2 regions of the Paenibacillus sp. NPDC056933 genome follow, and region 1 is predicted to be linked to the other one. Evidence: riboswitches for the same ligand, from Rfam matches in the RefSeq annotation. Region 1 holds a riboswitch; the other holds the start of a gene.
The links. Region 1 has a riboswitch for thiamine pyrophosphate ahead of thiC (phosphomethylpyrimidine synthase ThiC). Riboswitches for the same ligand answer to the same signal wherever they lie in the genome.
Positions count from the first base shown of each region.

Region 1 (7,501 bases):
CCTTCTTTTTGCAAGTGCAACGCAACCAGATCTGCGATCTCAACTTCATCATCTGCGATCAAAATCGTAATACGCTTCATTGCTTATTCCACTCCTATATGTGATGCTCAACAATATAACATATCTGAATCCAACTTATAAATGATTGAAAGGAATCCAATATATGAAACTGGACCGTTTATTAGCTATTGTCGTGCTGCTGATCAATCGCGGCCGTGTACAAGCCAAGGATCTGGCGGACACGTTTGAAGTATCCATCCGCACCATCTACCGGGATATAGACACACTGGGTCAGGCGGGGATTCCTGTCGTCACCTATCAGGGTGCAAGCGGCGGTATTGGCCTTGCAGAAGGCTACCGGCTTGACCGGAATGTACTGACCGACAAGGATCTGGCCTCTATTGTCACTGCGCTGCGCAGTGTCTCCACTTCTCATACGAATGTGGCACGGGACTTGTTGATGGAGAAACTCAGCAGTATCGTGCCTGAAGCCAAGAATGAGGATTTTCAGGCCAATACCAGCCGCTTCATTGTGGATTATTCGATGTGGACGCATCCCGAAGAGCTGCAAATCAAGCTTCAGCTCATTGAGCAGGGCATGGATCAACTGCGGCCTATCACATTTACCTATTGCAGTGCCGAGGGTACCCAGACCCATCGAACGACCGATCCGCATACCCTTGTGCTCAAAAAGCATTCCTGGTACCTCTATGCGTTCTGTCACGAACGCAACGAGTTCCGCATGTTCAAGCTGGTCCGTATGCGAGACGTTACCCTTGCACAAGGGAGCTTCGAACGCAAGCCGATTAACCTGCAGGACAAGCCCTGGCAGCAGGATTGGGCTACTCCGGATAATAAGGTGGGCCTGAGCCTGAGATTCCATGCCCGTATCCGCCACATAGCAGAGGAATGGTTTGGCATAGAAAACGTCGTTTCGGATGGTGAGGGGTATTATATCAGCCAGGTCGCATTTCCGGAGGACAACTGGCTGTATGGGTTCATTCTTGGATTTGGTGCAGATGTCGAAGTACTGGAGCCTCTGCATATTCGAGAGGGGATTCGTAGAATCGCTGAACAGATTGTGCAAAATTATAAAGCTCCTCCCCTAACCTGACAGACAGATGTCCAGTTCCTCCCGTTATACTTTTACTATATTCACGCTGTACATAACGAGGAGGAATTGATGATGAACGTCACCGTATGCCAAAGCTGCGGAATGCCGCTTACGACCCCCGCCCAATTCGGAACAGAAGCGGATGGTAATGCAACCCGCGAATACTGTATCTACTGTTACAAAGAGGGCAAGTTCGAGCAGCCCGATATTACGCTGGAGGGCATGATTGAAATGTGCACAGCCATCCTGGACCAGGAAGGTATGGACGAGGAATCCGCAAGGTCAATGCTGCGCAACCAACTCCCTTTTTTGAAAAGATGGAGTACCTCTGCCTCTGAACGGAGTGCGGCATTTTCGGCAGAAAATTCAAATGAGCCTGCTCATCCCGGTCGGCTAGATGGCGATAACACTCTATCTGGCCAACCTGTTCGGTATGTCACACTGCCAGGGAAACGCCTTGCAGGTGTGTCGGCCAGAACCACCAACGCCATTGAGATTAGTGGCAAAGGCTGTATTCAGGGTCTCTGGAACAGCTACTTCGCTTCAGATCATCAGCCAGCCCCTGAAGCGGCCCGCTATGGCTGTTACGCAGACTATACGGATGGTATAAATGGAGAATACACCATACTGGTGGGGCATGAGGTAGATCCGGAAGAAACATTGCCTGAGGGAGTGAATTCCGTTGAGCTGCCGCCTGCGACGTATGCAGTGTTTACCTCCAGAAAGGGACCGATGGCCGAAGTTGTAGGTGAAGCCTGGGGTGCGGTGTGGGCCTGGAACAATCAGGGGGAGCGCACGTTTACCGGCGATTTCGAATTGTATGATGAGCGGAGTCTCGATCCTGAGAACGTACAAGTAGATCTGTATATTGCTGTTCGGCAAGAACAATAAGAAAAAAGTGATTATGTTCATTTCTTCATTCCAATTGGACCGTTTCGATCTATATTTTAGCCATTGAATACCGTTCACTGGATTTTGCAAAATGCGGTTAGGCCGTCAGGTTTTCCTGGCGGCTTTTTGCCATACTACGTTATCTCCCCCTTCGAAAATTGCCCTAATATGCACCCGACAACCGACCATGGTACCAAGTTAGTTAGCTTGCGTCGTACCTATGCAGCCAGACAATAGGTCTTAATTTTGACCCATTGGCATTCTCAAAACTGGGTCTATTCACTTAAATACCGCTTCTATCCTCCCATAAGAAACCTCACATATGCAGTCCTTTCCTCCTGAATTTCCCCAAAAACGTTTACATCTCCCGAATACGGGGTAAAATCACTACAATCCAATTGGAATTACACCTTAAGTTGCCTGTTTCGTCTAACAAGTCACATATACCTATTTGCGTAAAAGGGACGATAACTCGCCGGAATACATAATCTAATAAAAATCACATATGCATATTCGAGAATGCATTAAAGGAGGAACCAAGATGATCCGCATGCCTATTCAGCAAATGATCCCGTACCACCACCAGTATCCGCGCAACACGGCGACCACTGCTCCCAAAAAGGAGAATGAGAACACTCAAGGTCTATCCTTTCATGAAATTCTGCAGCAAAAAATGGCTAAAAAGAATGCTTCCCCTTCACTGCGATAAATGAAATGAGGAGCGAATTCATACTCGCTTCCTGTATATTCACCGTTCTTCTGCGAAGTTGCGGATGAACGGTTATTCGCGTTTTCACTTTAATTGCTGTTACATCCGCATTATACATATGTACAATCTATTGTCACATCTCTATAAACCTCTATAATGGGTTAAATATTTGCGGCACTTATTGAGACAACATAATCCATTTCAGGGGGAAAATATGATGATGACCATCGCCTGTTTTCACGCTCATTATTCCAACATTGCACTGATCGAAGAAGCACTCGTTCTCTACGATGTTGAGCTCGTACACTATGTTGATCCGGGTCTGGATCGCCTCAAACATGACGCTGATTTCACCGAGGCAGTTACATATGAGAAAGTATCACAGACGCTGCAATGGATCGCACACTGTCATGCCGACGCCATCCTCGTCACTTGTACCCTGTTTGCGGCTGTACTCGGGCAGGAGGCACAGCATGTTCCCATTCCAGTAGTCGGCATTGATGATCCATTACTTCAGGAAATGAAACGGGTACCGGGGAGATTCATATTGGCGTTTACCAACCCTGCAACGATTGAAGGAACGATGGCGCGGGTGAATCAGGCTTTGCAGCAAGATGATGAACATGAGCAGCTGCACGAGGCCGTGACCATGGGGACTGAAGCGGTACTGATCCCGGGGGCATTTGAGTTAATTATGCGAGGCGATAAGGAAGGCTATCTAGCGGCGGTGAGTGCTGGATTACAGCAAATTGCTGAGCAGTTCCCTACTAAAAAGGTAATAGCCGCTCAACTGTCCATGGCTCCCGCAGCGGCGCGTGTCACCGCAGATACAGACATGTTGATTTATAGTCCATTGGCTTCGCTTGCGGCGTATTTGGAGAAGAATTTGAACATAATTCGGCGTTAGGTAAGTTTGTGAAGTAAAATAAAAAGACTCTCGAATGAGAGGCTTCCGAATGGTATAAAGCTGATAAAAAATATGCTGTGTTGAAATCCTTGTCCTTCGAAATGAAGTGTGCGCGCCACGTACCCAAGTTAAAGCCGCTCTTCTCCGCGATCACGGAGAGGAACGGCTTTTCACTATGTCAGGCTGTCCAGATTGCGTTGTAACGACGCCTAGGAGCGTGTCCGGTATTCCTCTGCCTTTTCCTGCATGCCCGCAGCCACGGCCTCATTCTCGGACAGTCCCTTGTCCGCGGCAAAGGCACGAATATCTTGCGTTATACGCATACTGCAAAATTTCGGCCCGCACATGGAGCAGAAATGGGCTTCCTTGGCCCCTTCGGCTGGCAGCGTCTCATCATGATAGGACAGCGCTCGTTCCGGGTCCAGTGACAGGTTGAACTGATCCCGCCAGCGGAACTCAAACCGTGCCTTGGACAGCGCATCGTCCCGGCGCTGGGCACGCGGGTGACCTTTCGCTAGATCGGCGGCATGAGCAGCGATCTTGTAGGCAATAACCCCTTCCCGTACATCATCCTTGTTGGGAAGACCCAGATGTTCTTTTGGCGTAACATAACAAAGCATCGACGTGCCGAACCAGCCGATCATCGCTGCCCCAATCGCTGAGGTAATGTGGTCATATCCTGGTGCAATATCGGTTGTCAGCGGTCCCAGCGTATAGAACGGCGCCTCCTTGCAGATCTCCATTTGCAGATCGACATTCTCCTTAATCTTGTGCATCGGCACATGTCCCGGACCTTCGATCATCACCTGCACATCATGCTTCCAGGCAATCTGCGTGAGTTCACCAAGCGTAACCAGTTCAGCCATCTGGGCTTCATCATTGGCATCGTAGATGCTTCCCGGGCGCAGTCCGTCCCCTAGAGAGAACGCCACGTCATACCTTTTCATAATTTCACAGATTTCTTCAAAATGGGTGTACAAAAAATTCTCCTGATGATGCGCAAGGCACCATGCTGCCATAATGGACCCGCCCCGTGACACAATGCCGGTCATCCGTTTGGCGGTCATTGGAATATATCGCAGCAGCACGCCGGCATGAATCGTAAAATAGTCCACGCCCTGCTCTGCCTGCTCGATGAGCGTGTCTCGATACAACTCCCAGGTCAGCGCTTCAGCTTCGCCATTCACCTTCTCCAGCGCCTGATAGAGCGGCACCGTGCCAATTGGCACAGGTGAATTGCGGATGATCCATTCCCGGGTAGTGTGAATGTCTCGACCTGTGGACAGGTCCATCACTGTGTCCGAGCCCCAGCGCACGGCCCATGTCATCTTCTCCACCTCTTCCTCGATGGAGGAGGATACGGCAGAATTTCCGATGTTAGCGTTGATCTTCACGTGAAAATGACGCCCGATCAGCATCGGTTCACTCTCCGGGTGATTAATGTTCGACGGCAGGATGGCCCTGCCACTCGCCAGCTCCTGCCGCACAAACTCCGGCTCCACCCCTTCACGAATGGCAGCGAACTCCATCTCCGGCGTGATGATTCCCTGCCTTGCATAATGCATCTGGGTCACGCAGCGCCCAGCCTGTCCCCGCAGCGGTTTACCTCGTAAGCCAGGATATTCTTCGGCTCCAGCTCGCTTCCCGCCCGGTTTCAATCCGTTATCCTCCGGTTTTACCGTTCGTCCCTGGTAGGCCTCAACATCTTGACGCTCCGTTATCCAGCGGGTACGCAGCGCGGGCAACCCTGCCCGGATATCGGCATGAAATCCGGGATCAGTCATTGGTCCGCTCGTATCGTAGACACGCAGCGGCTCGTTATGCTCCACCCCTTGGGGAGTATTCGTGTCATGAAGGGCTATTTCACGCTCCGGTACAGCAATGTCCGGTCGTGAGCCCTGAATGTACACTTTGCGGCTGCCCGGGAAGGGCTGAACCCGTCCGGCCGCACCTGTACTCTTTTCCAACGGCTGATCCTGCTCGTCTTGTCCCATCGTTCTGTTCTCTGTACTCATCGCTCTTGTCTCCTCCTCATTGGTAATCGACTGGATTGATAGCTTTGTGCACAGTCCCGGATCATCCACAACACAGAAAAAGAAAGAGCGGTCATACGTCAGAAGATAAGGACATCACATTCCAAGTAATACAGACAGTGGGGCAAAAGCACTTCCTACCCAACGCTCGCGAGCCGCTCTGAGCACATGGTCCAAAAAACAGCTCTGGTATCGTCGTTCGCCTGTATACGGTATATAAAAAAAGCCGGTTCCCAAGGGAACCGGCCTATGTCCATCACCACTCATGCAACTCATGCAGGCTCCAGAGCGGAGTCCATCCATAAGTCACATATGTGGTGTTCGTGGTCGTATCGCCGATTACTTCCCTACGCTGGTATGATCCAGATCAGGTGCAAAGGGTCCGGAATCTCATGCGATTCCGTCTCAGTCCGGACAATTCGGACTCCCCCAGTAACGTTAACAAGTTGCAGCATATACGCTGCAGATCCATATTCAGTTATGCTGGCCTGTGAGGCCGTCCATTACAGAGTAGCGTATTGAAATAAAAAAGACAACCTTTATATTCCAGAAATCTGAAATCAGGACAGCATAAGCCCCATCTGTGTGGCAGCTTCCTTCAACACAGGTGCGTATTCGTGCAAGGTCTCCTGGGACAGGCGGCTAACTGGGCCGGATACCGACAAAGCGGCAGCGATATTACCTCTGCGGTCCATAATAGGGACAGAAACTGCTGCTGCTCCCGGCTCACGTTCCTCATAACTTGTTGCGTATCCATGCTCACGAATGTCACCCATCTGTGCTAGATACACTTTGGGATCGATAAATACAGGCCATTCCGGCCCATTCATCAGATCCTCACGGTCCTCTTCGGTCGCAAAAGCCATCAGCACTTTGCTGGACGCTCCCACGGATAGCGGCAGCCTCACTCCCACCGGAGCCACACGGCGAATCGCTTGATCACTCTGCACGGCTTGAATCCGAATCCGCTCACTGCCATCACGCAAATACAAACTCACCGTTTCGCCCAGCCGATCTCTTAGCCGCTCCATCGCAGGAAGGAACAGAATGGCTGGATCATCGCTGCGTGACATATGTGCAGACAGCTCCCATATGCGTATGCCGAGTCGGTACTTCTCGGTTGCTGCATCACGGATGACGAATCCTCGTTCCTCCAAAGTTGCCATCAGACGGTGGACTGTACTTTTGTGCAGACCGATCTGGCTGGCAATTTCCGTGAGTCCCAGATCACTGCGGGTTGTAAAACATAATAATATATCCAGCGCCCGTTCTACAGCCCGGACGGTTAACTTGCGGTCTTCCATGGATGTTATCCTCCTCATGTTTCATCACATGAAACTCGGTTACATAAATTATATGAGAAACGGTCTCATCTGTAAACCAGAAGCGCCAATATGGAATAGGGAGAAGTGTAAATATTTTCTTTTTATAAATATAAATCCCCTGCAATTTGCACCCTTAGGAAATGTTAACCATATATCTTCAGAACTATATAACAATTGCGTAACAAATGCCTCCAATCAATTGACTTTGACTATATTGGAACATACGATAAAGATATATTAAATTCAGCTTTTGCTTCATAAGTAGTCAGAAAAATCATTTATCCGCTCTGTTCGTCTCGTTGTTATCTTCATTTGATTTTAAAAGGAGGGGCAATCATGTATCAGACATCCCAGAGCGAAGCCCCGCTGCAAACGAAAGTGTCCGATCTGCCCTCTTCGTTATCACCGAGGCTGATCCGGTTAAAACATATTGTCGTGGCGTTATTGCTCTCCGTTGTATTTTTTCTGCTCTTTTGTTTCATTGCACTACACGGGTATATTGCCTGGGTATTATCCAATCCA
Region 1 is NZ_JBHUQN010000004.1:459,322-466,822, reverse strand. It holds gene ACFTRD_RS26220 (response regulator transcription factor) at 1-80, opposite strand, end outside; gene ACFTRD_RS26215 (helix-turn-helix transcriptional regulator) at 164-1,114, shown strand; gene ACFTRD_RS26210 (zinc ribbon domain-containing protein) at 1,184-2,005, shown strand; gene ACFTRD_RS26205 (hypothetical protein) at 2,547-2,714, shown strand; gene ACFTRD_RS26200 (aspartate/glutamate racemase family protein) at 2,929-3,621, shown strand; gene thiC (phosphomethylpyrimidine synthase ThiC) at 3,831-5,615, opposite strand; TPP riboswitch at 5,982-6,095, opposite strand; gene ACFTRD_RS26190 (IclR family transcriptional regulator) at 6,215-6,958, opposite strand; gene ACFTRD_RS26185 (alpha/beta hydrolase) at 7,316-7,501, shown strand, end outside.

Region 2 (7,501 bases), on a different contig from region 1:
TAGATTCTTTCAATCGAAGTATAGGATGTATTGATTGTCCAGGTTATTGTGGTTGCAGGATCGCAATGCTAGAATCTAAACAATTTAAAAACCAAGTTAAAACGTAAGAATAATAAGTTATAAAGGGAGTGTATCCATGATTACGGTTAAAGCACCCGCAGTATATGTACACGAGGCTAACATTCTTGAGCAAAGCGGATCGCGTATAGCACAGCTTGGGCAGCATGTTCTCATCATCGCTGGTGAGTCAGCGTTGAAAACTGTACAGCCCAACCTTCTGCCTTCACTGGAAGAGCATCAGGTCAAGTTCCATGTGCAGCTATTTCGTGGGGAAGTTACGACAGGTCAGATTGATGCGTTCACCCAGCAAGCCTTCGATCTGGACGTTGATCTGATCATCGGCGTCGGGGGCGGTAAAGTACTCGATCTGTCCAAAGCGGTTGCCGAACAAGCCGGGCTGCCGATCGTAACAGTCCCAACCATCGCCGCAACCTGTGCTGCCTGGTCCGCCTTAACCGTGCTCTATGATGATCAAGGGCGATCTGCAGGTTATCGCCCCCTGCGCCGCTCGCCGGATCTCGTTCTGGCAGATGCTCATATTCTCGGAAGTGCACCAAGGCGATATTTGGCCGCTGGGATCGGTGACACGCTCGTAAAATGGCATGAGTTCGCCGTTAATCTGAGTGGCAACGCCACCAGCCTCACTCTCCGAAACAGTGTCAGCACTGCCAAGCTTGCACTCGATATTCTTGAAGCGCATGCCATCGATGTCTATGAATCCACCGATACAAGCGGTAGTACACCTCAATTCCATGATGTTGCCGATGCCATTATTGTGCTCGCAGGCCTTGTGGGCAGCATTAGCGATGGATCACTTCATGCCGCGATTGCTCATGGACTACATGATAGCCTCACCAAATTACCCGAAACACACACTTCACTACATGGAGAAAAGGTAGCCTTTGGACTGTTTACCCAGTGGATTCTTGAAGGCAAAGCAGGGGATGAGCTTCATGAGCTGCTCACTCTGTTACATAAGCTGAATCTGCCGATCACGCTTGCCCAACTTGGCATACAACAACAGTCTCAGGAAGCTGCTGCACGCATTGCAGCAGGACTACAACTGCGGGAAGGCAGTGCGGTACATCTGTCCTTCGGAGTTAGCACAGCGCAGGTAACCGAAGCCATTCTTCAGGCAGACCGTATCGGCCGAGCGTTTATTGCATCCAGCAAATTCAGTGAGTCCGGTAATTCCAGTGAGAGCATTTCACATACCAAGGAGGTTTCTTCCCTATGATTCGTCGAAATCGCCGTTACTCCCTACCTTTAACCGCGCTTGTGAGCGCACTTCTCTTGCTGATTGTATCGGGCTGCTCTACAGGAGCTGATCATCAGGCTACAGGTACAGGCACAACACCGACAGCGGCATCAGCTGCTTCGAATAGTGACGTTACCATACGGGTTGGTCAGACCGGATGGGGCAATCTCGAATTGGGGCTAAAAGCCGCCGGACTCGATGACACCCCCTATAAAGTCACTTATAACGTATTCCAGGGAGGAAACCTGATCCTTGAAGCGATGGCTGCAAACCAACTGGACTTCGGTGTAACCAGTGAAATCCCGCCCATTTTTGCTTCTCAGGCTGCCAACGGTGGAAGCTTCAAAATTATTGCGGTACAACAAGGCAGTACCTTAAATCAGGAGGTTGTTGTTCCCAAAGGTTCAACGATCAAATCGGTTGCCGATCTGAAAGGCAAGAAAGTTGCTTTTGTGAAAAATACAACGGCCCACTATTTCCTGCTCAAAATGCTGGAGGAAGCCGGATTAACCTGGAGTGACATCAGTCCGGTTGAACTTACAACAGCCGATGGACTCAGCGCCCTGATCAGCGGAAAAGTGGATGCCCTTGCGAGTTACGGCAATGCCATCATCTCCGCACATCAGAATGAAGCAACGACGATCGCCAGCGCCAAAGATATCCTGTCAGGCAGCTTCCTTGTAGCCGCCTCCGATCAAGCTATTGCGAATGAGGAACAGAAAAAGGCCCTTGCCGATTATCTGGAGCGAATCAACAAATTCAATGATTGGGCGCGGGCAAATAAGAATGAATGGGCTCAAATTACAGCAGACAACACCCACCAGCCTGTGGAACAAGCGCTTAAAACCTACACCGATGGAGAAGCACAACGGTCCTCACGCATTGTTTCAATATCCGACGAGGCCATCCAGTCCGAACAGGACGTTGCGGATACGTTTCAGCAAGCGGGTATTTTTGAGCAGGCAGTGGACGTGAGCCAATTCTGGAGCGACGCTCTTAGTGATCAGCTTCCAGCTCCTGGTAGCCAATAACGAACGAAGCAAGGAGGTATGTATAACGTGCGTTCTAACACTTTTAACCGGGCATGGTTTAACCAATGTATTCCTTTTGTTGTACCACTGCTCATTCTGGCTCTGTGGCAATGGCTCACTGCGTCTGGAGTCGTTGCAGCCAATATTTTGCCCCGTCCCGCTCAGGTGCTGGAGGCCTTCTTTCGTCTGCTTCGTAACGGTGAGTTGCTGAACAATATAAGTATCAGCGCCAGGCGGGCTTTGGGAGGTTTCGTCATCGGGGGAGGTCTGGGTTTCCTGCTGGGTGTACTGAATGGCATCTCCTCTCTTGCGGAAAAGATCGCCGACTCCTCGGTCCAGATGATCCGTAACATTCCGCATCTGTCCTTGATCCCCCTCGTTATTGTGTGGTTCGGGATCGGTGAAGAAGCCAAATTATTTCTCGTTTCCCTGGGCGTATTCTTTCCGGTATATCTGAATACGTTCCACGGCATACGGTCGGTCGATCCCGGTCTGATTGAAATGGGCAAAGTGTATGGCCTCAGCCGTTGGTCCCTTTATAAGGACATTATCCTGCCTGGTGCGCTGCCTTCCATTCTGGTGGGTATTCGGTACGCACTTGGCATCATGTGGCTGACACTTATCGTAGCCGAGACGGTTGCAGCGGATGCGGGGATTGGATACATGGCGATGAACGCGCGGGAATTCATGCAAATGGACGTAATTGTCTTAAGCATTCTGCTATATGCCCTGCTGGGCAAGCTGTCCGATACCATCGCCAAATGGCTGGAACGGCGCTGGCTGCGCTGGAACCCGGCTTTATCCCGCAAGTAAAGCCAAAGGAGCGTGAATGAATCCATGAGCACAAGTCAGATCAGCCCCTTTCTTCAAGTGGATGGGGTCCAGAAATCGTATGATCAGCGCACGATTCTATCCGACATCAACGTCAGTGTGAGACAAGGGGAGTTTGTAGCCATCGTTGGACGAAGCGGCTGTGGCAAAAGTACGCTGCTGCGTCTGATCGCCGGGCTGGAACCCCCCTCTTCTGGAAGCATTATGCTGGGTAACAGAAAGCTTGGCACTACAGCACCTGAGACACGATTTCTGTTTCAGGAAGCCCGGCTGCTGCCTTGGAAATCCGTGCTCGACAATGTACGGCTGGGCATCCCCGACAAGAACAAGGAGGATGCACGCCAGTCGCTTCGCAATGTAGGACTTGGAGAGCGTGAAGGTGACTGGCCAGGAGTATTATCAGGCGGGCAAAAACAACGTGTCGCCTTGGCACGGGCACTCGCGAGTCATCCGCGATTACTGCTGCTGGATGAACCGCTCGGTGCATTGGATGCATTGACCCGTATTGAGATGCAGCAATTAATCGAACGTTTGTGGGTAGAAGAAGGGCTGACCGTCATTTTGGTCACTCATGATGTCAGCGAGGCGGTTGCACTTGCTGACAGGGTACTGTTAATCGAGGATGGTCATATAACGATGGATACCCGAATTACGCTGGAGCGGCCACGCGTTCGGGATAGCGGGTTTGCTCATTTTGAAAACCTGATTCTGAATCGGTTGTTGACTCCTCCACAAGAAACAGCACAGCAGATTGCCCAGAAACAGATATCATTCTCGATCTAATTCTACTGGAAAGAAGGTATGATCATGCAATCCCTTTCACCCATTCCCTCTCCTCCTGTCAAAGACCTGTTAAATCAAATTCCAGCCTATACGCCTGCCAAATCCATGGAACAGATTCGGCGGGAGTTGGGACTGGAAAGCGTCGATCGACTCGCAGCGAACGAGAATCCGTTTGGCTCTTCTCCCTTGGCTGCGGAAGCAGTCCGATCCCTGGGCTCCGATCTTTTGGCACAATACCCCGACGGTTCCAGCCAATTGTTGCGTGACAAACTTGCGGAGCGGCTGGGTGTGCGTACCTCCCAACTGGTATTTGGCAGTGGATCGTTCGAGCTACTGACCCTTACCGCCCAAGCTTATCTTAATCCCGGCGAGGAATCACTCATTCCTGTGCCCTCCTTTAACTGGTATAAAGGTGCTACGCTGCTGGCAGGCGGTGTTATTCATGAAGTGCCTTTGGTCAACCATTCGCTGGACCTGGAGCAATTCCGGCAACGGATCAATGCTTCAACCCGAATCATCTGGCTGTGCAATCCGAATAATCCGACCGGAACCATTTTCACGGCAGATGCCCTGCTTGGTTTACTCGAACATGTTCCCTCCCATGTCGTGGTTGTCCTGGACGAAGCATATTATGAATTCGCGGAAAGCGAAGATTATCCGGATACGGTTAAGCTGCTGGAACAGTACAATAATCTGATTATTCTGCGGACCTTCTCCAAAATATATGGGCTGGCCGGCCTGCGAATCGGATATGGCATCGGGAATGAAAGCATCATTGAAGGCATTAACCGGGTCAAGCTGCCCATCAGTCTGACAGCCACATCCCAAGCCGCTGCTTCGGCCAGCTTGGATGATCATGAATTTGTCTCTCATTGCCTGCACTACAATCGTCAGGGACGGGAAACGTTAATGCAATCCTTTGATCAGTGGAAATTACCCTACATCCCTTCCGAAACGAATTTCATCATGGTTGATCTGTTACAGGACAGTGGCCCCATTACCAGAGAATTGTTGAATCGAGGCATCTCTGTTCGCGGCGGTGCCGAATTCGGCATGCCTACCTGGCTTCGGATTACGATTGGTACACCTGAGCAGATTGCCCGTCTGATCCGTGAGCTGGGCGCACTCATTCCCTAGTCGGTATATGACTTCTCCCTCATTCATTTATCTTCCTCACCACGACCTGCCTGATCCGGCTCTTTACATTCCGCTTCTTTATGATATATGCTGAGTACACAACTGCATATCTTGAACATTGCACTAGGGGAGCCTTGCGGCTGAGACGAATCGAACGATTCGGACCCTTTGAACCTGATCTGGATCATACCAGCGGAGGGAAGTGGAGCGGCCTTTCAGTAAGTGGATTTTTTCATGTTGATGATGAAATTTAATGTGATTTGAACTTACAGACCCACTCATTTCTCCGGAAATGGGTGGGTCTTTTTCGCGTTCTGCGGGCAGATCAGAAGGTGTAATTAGAGATCCCGCAGTTTGCTGTTTGTTTGATAACGAGGAGGAAAGGAAGCGAGAAAATGGGTGACGACATCACCATTCACAACATGAGCTATGCTTTCCCGGGAAAAAGGGATTCCCCCGTGCTCTCCAATGTGTCGATGCGTGTAGCGAGAGGAGAATTCGTCTCGATCATCGGCTCCAGCGGCTCCGGTAAAAGCACCCTCTTCAAGCTGCTGGCAGGCTTGCTTGAGCCCACCCACGGAATCATTGAAATTCCTTGGGTTCAAGAAGAAAAGCGACTGGGCCAGGTGGCCTACATGCCGCAAAAGGACCTCCTGTTATCCTGGCGAACCGTCATGGAGAATTGCATGCTCCCCTCCGAACTTGCTTCAGGGCGGCAGGATAAGGCAAGGATGCGAGCGGACATTCTCGCTGGGCTCGACAGATTTGGCTTATCCGGCTACACGCTTGCTTACCCGGACGAGCTGTCGGGTGGCATGCGCCAGCGTGTCGCGCTTTTTCGTACTTTGCTGACAGGCGGCCAGCTCATGCTGCTGGATGAACCATTCGGCGCACTCGATGCCCTGACCAAACGGGAGATGCATCGGTGGCTGCTGGAGCTGTGGGAAGGCCTGGGCAAAACCGTGTTGTTCATCACGCATGACATTGAAGAAGCTCTGCTGCTCAGTGATCGGATTATCCTGTTAACTCCGGTGGGCCAAGGCCAACAGTTGCAGGATCTGACGGTACCTTTGCCGCGTCCAAGACATTCGGACATGATCTACGAACCGACTCTCGTTCAGATGAGACGACTACTGGAGGAACAATTGCATGCGAGACGGTAATTTGAGAGATAGCATGAAGCATAGCGTAAGAGGTTGGCTTGCCCGTTATGGTCTGTTTCTTTTGCTCATGATCTTGCTGCTTGCCCTCTGGGAGTGGATTGTGCATATGGGATGGGTGCCTTCCTTCATCATTCCAGCCCCGACGGCGATTGCCAGTTCGCTGTATGAACATCGCCACCTTCTGCTGGCTACACATCTGCCCGCTACCTTGATGGAAGTTGTCGTTGGTTTTGGCTTGTCTATTGGTGCCGGAATTGCACTTGCAACAGGTATGTATATGAATCGGTCGATTGAAAAAGCGTTATATCCCTTCATCTTGATCAGTCAGACGATTCCGTTGATTGCCCTGTCCCCCGTCTTCATCCTGTGGTTTGGCTACACGCTGTGGAGTAAAGTTGCGGTGGTATTCCTGATCGCATTTTTCCCGATTGTAGTTAGCACCTACGATGGGCTGCGTCAGGGTGATCCGGAGCAGCGTGAACTGCTGCTGACGATGGGGGCCAGCAAGTGGGATATTTTTCGCAAACTCCAGATTCCACATGCCCTTCCCTCCTTCTTTTCGGGACTAAAAATGTCTGTGGTGTACTGTGTGGTCGGTGCAACGATTGGGGAATGGCTCGGTGGAAGCAAGGGTCTCGGTTATTTCAGTCGCAGAATGTCGAGCAACATGAACACGGATGCGATGTTCGCCGCTATTGTGCTGTTATCCCTGCTTGGTATCGCCCTGTTTGTACACATTGCATGGCTGGAGAGAAGATTCGGTGCACCACGTCATGCAGGTAGAAGAAAGGCTGGATAACTTTCGGAGGTAGACCTGACGGGACAGGTTTATCTTACTTAGCGTCTTCCCCTTACTATCCGCTGGGAGGCCACTGCAGCACATCGGTTTCCAATCACCGGTATGTAGAATTTTATGAATTTCATAACAGATAACAAGGAAGAAACGAGGAACTTACGTAATGAATAATAAGCATATATATTCCCTGCTCCCTCTCCTGCTCATAGCCCTGTTGCTGATCGTTAGCGGATGCAGCAAGACGGGCACCAACACGCCTGCTACGGATTCAGCTTCCAATACAAAAGATACAGAATCATCTGCGACCGAAACGTCAGTAGATTCCAAAGACAAGCTGTCCATCATGCTTGATTGGTACCCGAATGCAGTGCATTCCTTCATCTATGTAGCTCAGGAGAAAGGATACTTCGCGGATCAAGGTCTGGATGTTGATGTTCAGATG
Region 2 is NZ_JBHUQN010000001.1:7,852-15,352, reverse strand. It holds gene ACFTRD_RS00085 (iron-containing alcohol dehydrogenase family protein) at 137-1,297, shown strand; gene ACFTRD_RS00080 (ABC transporter substrate-binding protein) at 1,294-2,349, shown strand; gene ACFTRD_RS00075 (ABC transporter permease subunit) at 2,377-3,162, shown strand; gene ACFTRD_RS00070 (ATP-binding cassette domain-containing protein) at 3,187-3,963, shown strand; gene hisC (histidinol-phosphate transaminase) at 3,988-5,100, shown strand; TPP riboswitch at 5,216-5,318, shown strand; gene ACFTRD_RS00060 (ABC transporter ATP-binding protein) at 5,496-6,263, shown strand; gene ACFTRD_RS00055 (ABC transporter permease) at 6,250-7,062, shown strand; gene ACFTRD_RS00050 (ABC transporter substrate-binding protein) at 7,223-7,501, shown strand, end outside.
Region 2: linked by a shared signal. The riboswitch ahead of ACFTRD_RS00060 (ABC transporter ATP-binding protein) and the one ahead of thiC (phosphomethylpyrimidine synthase ThiC) in region 1 are both predicted to bind thiamine pyrophosphate.